Regions from separate parts of the Gallicola sp. Sow4_E12 genome, predicted to be linked through region 2. Evidence: a T-box and tRNA genes for the amino acid it is inferred to sense, from the RefSeq annotation. Region 2 holds a T-box; the other holds one or more tRNA genes.
The links. A T-box is a leader RNA that pairs with one kind of tRNA and senses whether it is charged. The one in region 2 lies ahead of serS (serine--tRNA ligase), so its partner is inferred to be a tRNA-Ser.
Positions count from the first base shown of each region.

Region 1: it has a tRNA-Ser gene. The T-box ahead of serS (serine--tRNA ligase) is inferred to sense a tRNA for this amino acid. The anticodon was not compared.

Region 1 covers NZ_JBQKLI010000003.1:73,549-80,546, forward strand. The annotation lists gene ACTQ46_RS02560 (cell wall-binding repeat-containing protein) at 1-605, shown strand, start outside; gene mscL (large conductance mechanosensitive channel protein MscL) at 726-1,136, shown strand; gene ACTQ46_RS02570 (hypothetical protein) at 1,274-1,750, shown strand; RNA gene ffs (signal recognition particle sRNA large type) at 1,802-2,068, opposite strand; tRNA gene ACTQ46_RS02580 (tRNA-Ser) at 2,068-2,158, opposite strand; gene mnmH (tRNA 2-selenouridine(34) synthase MnmH) at 2,235-3,302, opposite strand; gene ACTQ46_RS02590 (ABC transporter ATP-binding protein) at 3,430-4,131, shown strand; gene ACTQ46_RS02595 (FtsX-like permease family protein) at 4,136-6,907, shown strand.
Region 2 covers NZ_JBQKLI010000009.1:33,613-40,610, reverse strand. The annotation lists gene ACTQ46_RS06175 (GNAT family N-acetyltransferase) at 1-1, shown strand, start outside; gene ACTQ46_RS06170 (DnaD domain-containing protein) at 3-782, shown strand; gene ACTQ46_RS06165 (ATP-binding protein) at 779-1,753, shown strand; gene ACTQ46_RS06160 (NAD(P)H-hydrate epimerase) at 1,764-2,414, shown strand; T-box leader at 2,450-2,616, shown strand; gene serS (serine--tRNA ligase) at 2,660-3,946, shown strand; gene ACTQ46_RS06150 (D-alanyl-D-alanine carboxypeptidase family protein) at 4,013-5,194, shown strand; tRNA gene ACTQ46_RS06145 (tRNA-Arg) at 5,260-5,335, shown strand; gene dltA (D-alanine--poly(phosphoribitol) ligase subunit DltA) at 5,618-6,998, shown strand, end outside.

The DNA of each region.
Region 1 (6,998 bases), on a different contig from region 2:
AAGTAGCATCCACATTATCAGGAGAAGAAGTAGCGATTACAGACACTGTAGGGAAAATTGTAAGCAAGACCTCCCCAAAAGCTGAAGAGATACCTTCCCAGTCTTTAAGCGGATGGGCTGGAAAAGATTTAGAAGTAAAATCCGGAGCAGATGCATCTTATAGAACGGTAGGAAGACTTCCCAAAGGGAGTAAAGTCTCTGGAAAGATTATAAACGGATATCTTCATATAGAATTTGATGGTTCTATGAGATATGTGCCGGTATCCGGAATTTCAAAGACAGAAGTAAAGGTCGAGAACTCCTACACAACGCCTTCAGGAGAGAATTTCGTGTATAAAAAAGCGATGAATGTTGTTGCCACAGCTTATAACGAATCGGGAACGTACCCGACAGCAAGCGGTACCTATCCAAAAAGAGGAACAATTGCTGTCGATCCCAGGGTCATTCCTATAGGAACCTTAATGTATGTAGAAGGTTATGGATTTGGCAGAGCGGAAGATACAGGAGGAGCTATCAAAGGAAATAAGATCGATGTCTATATGAACTCCAATAGAGAAGCATATCAGTGGGGACGAAAACAAGTAAGGATATTTATTATAAAATAAAAAAAGCATCCATAACGGGTGCTTTTTTTCTATGGAATCGAAAAGAATACTTTATTAAATAAGGGATAATGAGTATAATGGCATTGAGGATGACTCAAAAATATACTAGGAGGTAGAAAAATGTTAAAAGAGTTTAAGGAATTTGCACTGCAGGGGAATATGCTTGATATGGCAATCGGTATTGTTATCGGTTCTGCATTTACAGCGATCGTAACAGCTATCGTTGATTTTATGATCATGCCGTTAGTAGGAGCGTTGACAGCAGGAGTGGACTTTACGACATTGGCAGTTTCTGTAATGGGCGTCGATTTTAAATACGGGGCTGTAATCACAGCACTTATCAAATTTATCATTATTGCATTTGTATTATTTATGATTGTTAGAGCGATGAACAAGTTCAAGAAAAAAGAGCCTGTAAAAGAAACAACAAAAATTTGTCCTTTCTGTAAAACATCTATCGATATCGAAGCTTCAAGATGTCCAAACTGTACATCTGAACTAGGCGATGCTGTTGTAACAGAAACAGTTTAATGCAAAGATACAAACAAGAACTCTGGTTCTTGTTTTTTTATGAGAAAATTTAAACCCGCTCTTTTCATTCCCCCTGCTTAAAGAGACGGGATAAAGGGTATTTAAGAACCAATAAGGGTAAATGAAGGAGGAATTATATGAGCGCAAATTACAAAAGAGAAATCAACTACTTAGATAGAGCGATAAAGAGCGGAGAGACTGCTTATAAAAAGCTTGCTAAAGTACGAGATGAACTATCCTCTGCAAGCAGATGGGGAATACTGGATACGATAAAAGGAAAGTGGCTGACTACTTTTATTAAACAGAGAAAAATAAAAGAAGCCGGCAAAATTGCCGACGAAGCAGTTTTGGCGATAAATACTTTTGAGAGAGAACTGGCGAATGTAAGCAATTATACGACACTAAAAATTAAAATGTCGAAACCGGCAGTCTTAGCGGATTATTTTTTAGATAGTACGGTAGTAGACGTTATCGTTCAGATGCAGGTCCGCAAGAATCGAAAGAATGTAGAACGCACGATGAAACAGATTCAAGGCATACTTGCAGAGCTTCGAGATGAAAAAGCTATTCTTCGAAGAATGGAACGAGGAGAAGTTTTCGAACAAGAAATTTAAAAGAATGCAAATAAAAAACGAACTCTTTTAAAGAGCTCGTTTTTTTCTATGTAGCACACCCGGATTTGAATCTAATCCAATGAGCGGAACCGCGATCGTTAGCTCCGAACAGGCTGCCCTGCGGCACATAGGAAAGGACTACTTATGGCTGCTTCATTCCTGACCTGACCAGATTCATAGCTTCCTATTGCGCAGGACCCGTTCTTCAACACCACGTGTCGCAGTCAGACCTCATCAAAAGAGACCCTCCACCGGGAATTCGACCCTGCTACAGCGATTGCAGGTTACAGGGCATCGCTAGTTCCCCATCTAGTGCATGGCGGAGAGCAAGGGATTCGAACCCTCGAAACGCTTATCACGCTTACACGATTTCCAATCGTGCGCCTTCGACCGCTCGGCCAACTCTCCAGGCTATAGATAAAATCTTGTAGAAATTACCTAGGAAAATATATTATAACGCGGCTATTGCCGCTTGTCAAGAACTTTATTCCTGCTTTTCAAACAAATAGCCTAACTGATCTGCGATCACCTTTGCGCACTGAACTTCGTTGTCGTTAACGAATTCGAAATCATAATCGCTGATTCGAGTAGAATATCTCGGATCATAATAATATCTGCAGAGTTCTTCTGCTACGAAATCATAATTTCCCTGATGAATCTGTTTTTTATATTCTTCAATTCGCTCTTTAGAAAAGTATCTTTTAATCTTATCGAGAGCTCTGATCAGCTCTTCTTCCATTAAAGATTTTGAAAATTCCTCTTTACCGTCGGAAGAGGGAGCCTTTAAATATTCTTCTACAAGATTTTTGACCCGGTATTCCATGGGGCTTTCTATTTTTATAGAAATTCCTTCCGGCATTTTATCGTATAATTCTTTTGGAAGAGCCACATTTCCGATTCGTCTAGACTCTCCTTCCATAAACACAAAGGGATTTCCCTTAAGAAGGCCGTCATAGAGATAAGATTCGAACATCTTCTGAGTCGTTTGTTTACCCAAACCGACAGAACCTAAAAGAGAGCCTCTATGATTTGCCATTGCTTCTAAGTCTACAACAGGATAGCCCAAGGCATCCAGTTCCTGCAGTATTTTAGTTTTTCCCGTTCCTGTGTTTCCGTATAAAACGATAGGAGTAATTCTTTGGATCTCTTTTTGAAGTTCTTCCCGGATAAACTGGCGGTAGAATTTGTAGCCCCCGTCTAATTTATAAATATGAATCCCCAAGGAATAAATAAAGGACACGATAGAAGAGCTTCGGTATCCCCCTCTAGAACAAAAAACATAAACCTTTTTGTACTCTTTAAAAAGCCGCTGATATTCAGCAAAAACTTCCGGCAGCCGTTTTGAAATAAATTGTACGCCGGCAAGCTTGGCATCTTCAGGACTTTTTTGTTTGTATAAGGTTCCGACGACAGCCCTTTCGTCATCAAAAAGAATAGGCAGGTTGATGGCGCCGGGGATCGTTTCTTTTTCGAATTCCTTAGGAGTCCGTACATCTACATATAGTTTATCTTTTTCTTTTAACGTTTCTTTGTATTCAACAGTCTCGAACATAAATGCTCCAATTCTTTATAGTATAATTATAGTTAATAAATAATTTGATTAGGGTACCTAAAGACAGGTATCTTAATATTATAGAGTAGGCAAAAGGTAAATACAACTGAAAGGAATGGTGGAGAATATGTCATATGTTGAGATGATCGACAGTTCGAAATTTTACAAGATGGGAGAAACCACCATCATAGCCAATGATAAAATTAATTTTACGATAGAAAAAGGCGAGTTTGTCATCATTGTAGGGCCAAGCGGTGCCGGCAAGTCTACAGTCCTGAATATTCTAGGGGGCATGGATACAAACGACGAGGGGAAGATCCTAGTCGATGGAAAGGAAATCTCTTTGTATAATGAAAAGCAGCTCACAAGCTACAGAAGATCGGATGTAGGTTTCGTGTTTCAATTCTACAATCTCGTTCCCAACCTTACGACAAAGGAAAATGTAGAGCTGGCTTCGCAGATTGTAGAGAATGCCAGAGATGCGGAAACGGTGTTGAAGGAAGTGGGACTAGAGAATCGAATGAACAACTTCCCAGCCCAGCTTTCCGGTGGAGAACAGCAGCGGGTGGCGATTGCCAGAGCCTTGGCGAAAAATCCGAAACTGCTTCTTTGCGACGAGCCGACGGGGGCATTAGATTATCATACAGGAAAACAAGTCCTTAAACTGCTGCAGGACACCTGCATAGAGACCGATACAACAGTTATCGTGATTACACATAACAGCGCTATCGCTCCTATAGCAGACCGGGTGATTGAAATCAATGATTCAAAAGTACGGTCGATTACTTTGAATGAAAATCCAAAATCCATTGACGAGATCGAGTGGTGATCCTATGAAAGCTTTGCACAAAGATATATTAATCGAAATAAAATCATCATTTCCACGACTTCTCTCCCTTATTATTATGATCATGATAGGAGTAGCGGTTTTTGTAGGTCTCAAAGTGACCGGTCCTGCAATGACTGGACAAGGGGATACCTTCCTAGAAGATCTTCGCTATCAGGATATAACAGTCCGTTCTACATTTGGACTTAATGATAAAGATCTACAGCAGCTCAATCAAAAAACAGGTGTAGAAGCATTAGAATACGGATATAATGCGGATCTGTTAATAAAAGATAAAGAGGAGGTAATACGCCTTCAGAACATGAATGAAGAGATCTCCCTAACTCAAGTTGTCGCAGGGAACATTCCGGAAAAACCGGGAGAAATTCTTTTAGATCGGGATTTAATGAGTGAATATAAAATAGGGGATACCATTTCTTTTGAACAAGAAGAAGCAAAAGGAGAGGAAGAGTCTCTCCTAGATCGATATGACTATACAGTATCCGGTTTCGGCATCAACCCAGAATATATTACAGAAGGAAATAAAGGCTCTACAACGGAAGGAAATGGATCTTTAAAAGGGTTTGCAGTTACACTCAAAGAACATTTTAAAGCGGACAAATATTCTGTAGCAAGGTATCGTTTTGAGAATTTAGAAGGAATAGCAACCTCAGATCCCCTGTATAATAGACGAATTAAAGATCATCAGTCAGAATTCCAAAAGCTTTTAAGAGATCGTCCGAAAGAAAAACAGGATGCTATGATAACTGAAATAAACGATAGTATAGTAACGGGACAAGAAGAAATTAGAAAAGGCCGAAGAGATTTAGCGGATGGACAGCAGAGGCTGACCGATGCTCAAGAAGAAATAGATAACGCAAGAGCGGCTATTGAAAATCAAATGTCTCAAATCCGCGCCATGGGAGCACCGATTCCCGGAGAACTGACAGCTAGAGAACATGCCTTAAACACAGCTCAAGAAGAACTTAATGAAAACAAGGCAGAATACGATAGAGAAAAAAAGGAAGCAGATGAAGATCTCCAAAAGGCAGAAGAAGATATTCAAGAAGCACGGGAAAACAGAAATCTTATCATAGAGCCGAGCTACAATGTAGACAGCAGAGTCGACGAATCTTCTCTCTATGGATACTTTACAGCGGCTGAAAATCTGGATATCATCAGCAATATCTTTCCGGTATTTTTCTTTCTTATCGCCATGCTTGTGTCCTTGACCACAATGACTCGTATGATCGATGAAGAAAGAATACAAGTGGGTACATTAAAAGCCTTGGGATATTCCAACAATCAAATCAGCAGAAAATATTTGATTTATGGAGCAGTTGCAAGTCTTATCGGAACGATACTTGGGATCATTATAGGCACTAAGCTCATTAGTTTCTATATAGCGAGAGCCTACTCTGTAGGTTATATCTTTGAGGATGTAAAAAGTTCATGGAGATGGGATGTTAATATTCTAGCTCTAATAGTAGGACTTGTTTGTACATCCGGCGTAGCATATCTCGTCCTTCGAAAGTCCTTAAGAGAAAATGCGGCAGCATTATTAAGAGGAAAATCTCCAAAAGGAGGAACCAGAATTTTCCTAGAGAGAATTACACCGCTATGGACAAGACTCAGCTTCCTGCACAAAGTAACTATGAGAAATATCTTCCGTTATAAAAAGAGAATGTTTATGACGATAATCGGAGTAGCAGGCTGTACGGCGCTGATATTTATGGGATTTGCTATAAGAGATTCTATAAAAGAGACGATGACAAAACAGTTTGATCAGATTATACAATACGATTTTATATCGGTTTATAATAATAATGCTTCTGATGAAAATATTGCGCTATACAATGAAAAAATCGATAAAGAGAAACGAATCAAACAAAGCACAAATATCTATATGGAAGAATTCCAGAGAAACAGCACGGACGGAATCACACAAAACATTACATTAATTTCACCGGAAGATGCAGAAGCTTTCAAAGGATATGTCAATCTCCGCAAACCCCGTACCGATGAGGAAATACCTCTCACAAACCAGGGGATAGTCCTTACAGAAAAAACAGCCCAAATTTTTAATGTGAAAAAAGACGATCTTTTCACTCTTTATAATAACAAGGGAGAAGAGGTTAAGCTAAAAGTAGCGGATATCTGCGAATACTATATCGGACACTATATCTTTGCAGCACCGGCGTATCTCAATACAGAATGGGATGAAAATGTAGAATTCAATGCAGATATGGCGATTACGGAGGATCATAATACAGATGAAACAGATGCTCTGCTTTTAGAGATTATGAATTTAGATGCTGCTGCAGCAACAATAAATACAGAAACCTTCCAAGGATATACAAATGATCTAGTAGAATCCATCGATGTCATGGTATACATCATAATTATAGGAGCATCTATGCTCGCTTTTGTGGTGTTATATAATTTAACAAATATCAACGTATCGGAAAGACAAAGGGAGCTTTCTACGATAAAGGTATTAGGGTTTTATCCGAAAGAAGTAACAGCCTATGTCTATCGGGAAACTATGCTGCTGACGATCATCGGAATCTTAGCAGGATATATTATCGGATATCTTATGCACAAGATAATCCTAGATTTTCTTATGGGCGACAGCCAAATGATGGACCCCACACTTCACGCATCAAACTTCATCCTTTCCGCAGGGATTACCCTTTTGTTTTCTGTAATTGTAATGCTTATCGTTCACAGAATGCTTAAGAGAATTGATATGGTTGAAGCGTTAAAAGCAATAGAATAGCGGATACTCATTAAAATATCCATCCGGAAATGATTTTAAAATAGTATCCTTTTTGAGAACTGGAGGAAGAGAGTAGGAAAATATCCACTCT
Region 2 (6,998 bases):
GAATGAGATTTAAGATAGAACAAGAAAAACAAGATTTAGGAGAAACTTCTATAGAAAATATTTTTCTGAACCAATATCTTCAATTGGCGGAAGGAAACTATTTAAAAGTGTATTTGTTTGCTTATCAGAATGCCAAAAATATACATGGACAAAAAAATGTAAGCGATGAGGAAATCGCCGAGGCTTTGAATATTCCCTTAGAAGATGTGAAAGCCGCTTGGAATTATTGGATGAGCGAAGGGATTGTGAAAAAAGACATAGAAATCGCTACAGGAGAAGAATCCTATTCTTTTTTAAGTATGAGGGAGCTTTATTTAGGAATTACCGAACCTTACGAGCATACTGCAGATCAAGGGAAGTATATTCCTCAAAACAGCAACGAGATCCGAGAGATGTACGAAGGTATCGAAAAGGTTTTGGGTTTAGAGCTGACGCCAAACGAATACGAGAGAATTTTAGAGCATATGAACGATTTGGGTCAAACTCCCGAGCTTATTGTGAGAGGTTTTCAGTATTGTGCCGAACATCGTGGAAAGAAGAATTTAAACTATGTTTTAGGAGTGCTTCGAAACTGGCATTTAGACGGTATTAATTCTGTAGGAGAACTCAACAATTCTTTAGAAAAAGCAGAAAAGAGAAAACAGAACCTCCGAAAGAAAAGAAGATATTACAAGCCTGGAGAACAGGTAAAAAAGGCAGAAGAAGGCAGCGGGAAGAAAACGGGGGATTTAAGAAATCTGTTTCAGAAAAAGTTCATTGAAGAAATGAGTGATAAGAAATGAATTACGGCAAGGAAGCCAATCGAATCTTACAAGAGTTTCGAAGGGAAAACGAGCAGGAATTAAGGATTCGGAAAGAAATAATTACAGCAGAGATCCCCGATTATTCTAATCTAGAAAGAGAACTACAAGCAAAGGGATTAGAATATATGCGTATAAGTGTCGAAGGAGAAGAGGGGGAGTCTTTAGAAAAGCTGGAAAAAGAATTATCGAAAATTCAAAAGGAAATGGAAAATCTTCTTCTAGAAAATGGATACCCGAAGGATTATTTAGAAAAGCAGTATCACTGCAGTATCTGCCAAGACGAAGGAGTCGTTCAAGGTGCTGTTTGCGAGTGCAAGAAAAAGATTATGGTGGATTTAAGCTATGAAAAAAGCGAAATTCAAGAAAAGCTGATGAATGAAAACTTCGATCATTTCAATCTGGATCTGTTTAGGGATACGAGAAAGAATAATGAAAGCTATTCTCCCAGAGAGATGATGGAAAACATCTATGCTTTTTCCAAAAAGTATATTCAGAGCTTTCCCCATGGGGAGTCTTTGCTTCTTTCCGGAGCTGTAGGAGTAGGAAAAACATTCCTTTGTTCCAGTATAGCAAAAGAGATTTTAGATAAAGGCCATACTGTAATCTATCAATCTTCACCTCAGCTGATGAAATTTCTGTGGGACTATTACTATTCTTCCTTTGACGAAAGAGATATGATGCGTAAAAAATATGAGATGCTGATACAGTCGGATCTTCTTGTTATCGATGATTTGGGAACGGAAAGTATATCGGATTCGGGATTATCCCACTTCTTTGATCTTCTAAACAACCGGCTTCAAAATCATAAATCCATGATTATATCTACAAATCTTGAATTAGAAGATATCCGCCATCATTATGATGAACGGATTTCTTCAAGAATTTTAGGAGAGTTTTCTGTATTATCCATCTACGGGGAAGATTTAAGACTTAAGAAACTAGGACTTTAAGGAGAAATCGATGAAAGTTTTAACTGCAAAAGAAATGAGAGAAGCAGACCGTTATGCGATTGAGGAAATTGGAATACCAAGTATAGTACTAATGGAAAATGCGAAAAACGCCATTATGAAACATGTGCCGGAAGAAGGACGACAGTATCAAGTTGTCGTATCTACAGGAAATAATGGAGGCGATGGTCTGGCTGTGGCAAGAGATCTTCTGCTTCAAGAAAAAAATGTTGAAGTTTTTCTTTTGGGAGATCCGGAGAAGGCGAGCGACGAGTTTAAAATCAACTACCGTATCTACAGCAATCTTATGGGCAAAATCACGAAGATTAACGATATTACTCTTCTAAATCTGGGAAGCGTAGAGAAGGAGGATGTGATTATCGATGGGATTTTTGGAACGGGACTTGAGAGAGACATCGAAGGTCTCTACCGAAAAGCCATCGAAAAGATCAATGGAGGGAATGCTTTTATTCTTTCGATCGATATACCAAGCGGTATCGATGCGGATGATGGATCTGTCCATGGGATTGCCGTGGAAGCAGACCGCATCGTTGCCCTTCAGTGTCTAAAAAAAGGGCATCTGAAAATCAAAGGAGAAATCTTTGTAGAAGACATCGGCATACCGGAAATAGCTGTGGAACATGCCCTCTCTGATCTTGTTTAATCTATTTTATTATGGTAAGATTTAATCAATATATATTAAATGCGGTGAAGGGAAATAGTAGGTTTGGAGCATTTTTAGAGAGTCTGCGGAGGGTGAAAGCAGATAATGGGAAAAACTGAATCCACCCCGGAGCAGATTGTCAAGTCAAGCGAGTTGCAAAACTAATTAGGGTGGCAACGCGGGGATTAACCTCGTCCCTTTCAAGGGATGGGGTTCTTTTTTTATCAAGGAGGAGATTTAAGAAAATGTTAGACATTAAGAGAATTCGAAAAGACAAAGAAGCTGTATTAGAGGCATTAAAGAAACGCCACGGTTCTTTTCCGATTAACGAGCTTATCGAAGCAGACGAAAGAAGAAGAGTGAAGATTGCCGAAGTAGAAGAACTGAAAGCAGAACAAAACAGTATTTCTAAAAAAGTTCCAGAGATGAAAAAAGCAGGAGAAGACACAACAGAAATCTTCAACGAAATGAAAGAGCTTTCTAATAAGATCAAAGGAATGGATCCGGAAGTAAAAGCGATCGAAGAAGAAATCGAAGAGTATCTATTAAGTATTCCAAATACTCCAAACGATAAAGTTCCTGATGGAAACGATGACAGCGAGAACATCGAAATTCGAAAATGGGGAGAACCAAGAACCTTTGATTTTGAACCGAAAGCCCATTGGGATGTAGGAACGGATCTTAATATCTTAGACTTTGAAAGAGGAACTAAAGTTTCTGGTTCTCGTTTTTCTGTATTCAAAGGAAACGGCGCAAGACTTGAAAGAGCGATTACAAACTTCATGCTGGATTTGCATACAGTCGATCAAGACTATCATGAAATGGCAGTACCGGTTCTTGTAAACCGCAAAGCGATGTTCGGTACAGGACAGCTTCCTAAGTTTGAAGAAGATATGTTTCATGTTCCCTCTAAAGATATGTTCCTTGTTCCGACAGCGGAAGTTCCTTTGACAAATATGCTTGCGGACGAAATTGTTGCCAATGAAGATCTTCCATATCACATTACAGCTTATACTCCATGTTTCCGTCAAGAAGCAGGATCTGCAGGGAGAGACACAAGAGGGCTTATCCGAAATCATCAGTTCGACAAAGTAGAGCTTGTGAAATTTGCCCATCCGGATCATTCTTATGAAGAGCTGGAAAGTCTTACAAAAGATGCAGAGGAAGTGCTTCAAAAATTGAATATTCCTTATCGTGTTGTGCTGTTATGCTCTGGTGATTTAGGTTTTTCTTCTGCAATGACTTACGATATCGAAGTATGGATGCCAAGCTATAATCGTTATGTAGAAATTTCTTCTTGTTCAAACTTCGAAGATTTCCAAGCAAGACGTGCAAACATCAAGTTTAGAGATGAAAACAAAAAGACTCGATTTGTTCATACATTAAACGGCTCCGGACTTGCAATCGGAAGAACATTCGCTGCGATTCTTGAAAACTATCAAAACGAAGATGGATCTGTAACGATTCCTGAAATTTTAAAACCTTATATGAATAATAAAGACAGAATTGAAAAAGAAGAGAAATTATTCTAGAGAGCTGCCGTTGTATTCTTTCTATTTAAGGACTAATATAGTATAATCTATAGCTGAGGTGATTATTTGAGAAAACAGCTATCAAAAATATTACTATTCATTCTGCTTTTGACTTTAGCTTTTCAAACAAAAGCTTTTGCAGCGATAGGTATAGAGGATAAAGTAGGTTCATATATTATAGGAGATTCTGCAACAGGACAGATATTTGCGTCTCATAATGCAGAAAAAGAAGTGCCCATTGCAAGCCTTACAAAACTGATGGCCTTTATGGTGGTAGAAGATGCTATTGCCACTGGGGAAATAAAATCAGAGGATGAAATAGTAATATCTAAAAAAATCGAAGATGTCAGCGGTTCCAGTATGGGACTGAAAGAAGGCGAAAAAGTTACTGTAGGTGATGTAGAAGATGGTATGATTGTCGTGTCTGCAAATGATGGAGCGATTGCTCTAGCGGAAAAAGTTGGCGGAACTGAACAAGCCTTCGTAGATCGTATGGATAAAAAAGCCAGAGAAATCGGATTAAGCACAGCAAAGTTTCACAATGCTTCCGGTCTTCCCATTGGAAACACGGAAAACACTATGAGTACGGCAGAACTTTTTAAAATGACAGTATACTTATTAGAGCATTATCCAAGAGTTTTAGAAATCTCCAACACAAATACTTTAGTGCAGCCGAAACGGAACTTCAGCGAGCCTTCAACAGTACCTTTTATCGGCACAATTGCCGGGGTAGACGGTTTGAAAACAGGGACAACAGACAAGGCTGGAAACTGCTTGATTACAACCCTTAAAGGGGCTGGAAATCAAGGAAAAGAAGAGTTTCGCACCATAGGAATATCTATGGGCGCAAAAGACAAACAGATCCGAAACGACAGTATGCGGGAACTGCTGTATTTTGTTCAAAACAATTTTGCTGTAACACAAATAGTAGATTCAGAGAAGGTGTATGATACGGTAGAATTAAGTTCTTCTAAAGCGGGAGAGATACAAATCTATCCTTCTGAAGAATTGAAAATGATCATCAATAAAGATAAAGGTGTAAGCTATAAGGCAGAGCTTTTGGACGTAAAAGCTCCTTTGAAAAAAGGCGATAAAGTAGGCGAGCTTCTAGTTGAACCGGGTGGAAATGCTATCCGGAAAATAGATCTTATTGTAAAAGAAGATTATGAAGCTGCGGACCCGGGAACCAGAGTTCTTCGATCTACCCAAAATATGTTTTCTCTTTTTAAAAGCATGCTTTATTTTTAAAATAAAAGGATAAAGATGACGAATGGAAATTACGGTTTTCATTCGTCTCCTTTTCTTCTTCCTACGCCCCTATAATTAAGCAGGATATAATACTCCCCTCCTAAGGGAGATTCGCTGGTTCGAGTCCGGCTGGGGGTGCCAAATATCTACATTATGTCTAAGATAAGAGCTGAGAATTCTTTCAGCTCTTATTTTTTTGTCTAGAAAGAGGGGACAAAGGGCTGAATTTGAATGTATTAGAGGAAGATAATCAAGAAAAAAAGATCAGAGAGGGCTGTTTGCTATATATTTATAATTTCTTTATAATTATTATCTATACTGTTATTTAAACAAGTATTATTTTTATTATAGAAATTAAGTCCTATAGTCTTATAGGGATTAAGATTTTATGAATAAAACAGGATAGAAGCCGGAGGAGTTGCCATGATATTAGAACATATTAAAAAATACGCAAAAGATAATCGTGTATTTTATAAATATAAAGACAAAGATTATTCTTATAAAGAATTAGACGAAGATTCCGATCGTATTGCTTCTTATTTGAAAAGAGTTTTAGGAGAGGATAAGAGACCTATTGTGGTTTACGGTCACAAAGATCCCCTGATGATAGCTGTGTTTTTGGGCTGTGTAAAATCCGGTAGGTCTTATTGTCCAGTAGACAGCAGCACACCTCGAGATCGTGTATTAAAAATCATCGATAAGGTGGGTTCCGAAATTGTCTTTACGATCGATAGTCTTCCTGTGGAGAAGGCTGTGGGACTTGAAGAGATCAAGGAGATTGTATCTTTCGAAAAAAAGACAGTAAGCTCCTCTGATTATGTGAAAGAGGAAGATCTTTATTATATTATTTTCACATCAGGGAGTACTGGAGAACCGAAAGGCGTGATGATCCGGCTTAAAAATGTAGAAGCCTTTACGAGATGGATTATAGATATCGGAAAAACTGAAAGAGACTCTGTTATCTTGAATCAAGCGCCCTTCTCTTTTGACTTGTCGGTTATGGACTTATATATGGCTTTAGGCAGCGGTTCGATTCTCTATGTTTTAGACAAAGAGTCACAGTCTGATTATCCAGTTCTTATGGAAGAGTTGAAGAAATCGAAGGCAAATATATGGGTATCAACTCCTTCTTTCGCGGATTTGTGTCTTGCAGAAAGGAACTTTCAAGAGGACCTTTTGCCGAATCTCCATACATTTTTATTTTGCGGCGAGATTCTTACAAATAAAACAGCGAAAAAACTTAAAAAGAGATTTCCCAAGGCTAGAATTATAAATACATACGGACCGACAGAATCTACTGTTTGTGTCACTTCTATAGAAATTACAGAAGATATTATCGAACACTTCAATCCTCTACCTATCGGAAAGCCAAAACCCGGCACGATTCTAAAGATTATGAAAGAAGCTAAGGAAGAAAAAGGTGAGATCATGATCCTTGGAGATACGGTAGGTCTCGGCTATTATAAATCGGAGGAATTGACAGGGAAAGTTTTTGGGAAAGAGAAGGACAGCGGACTTCCTTTTTATTTGACGGGCGATATTGGTTTTCAAAAAGAGGGTTACTATTTCTGCGGCGGGAGAATCGACGATCAAATCAAAATGCATGGATATCGTATTGAGCTGTCGGATATCGAAAAAAACATGGACCGCTTAGAAGAAATAGAAAAGTCTTGTGTCATTCCTTTTTGGAACAAAGGAAAAGTCCAAAGGCTTACAGCCTTTATCGTATACAAAGGCTCCATAAAAGATGAAAACAAGCGGACTCTAAAACTGAAAGAATTATTGGGCGAATACCTGCAAAAAT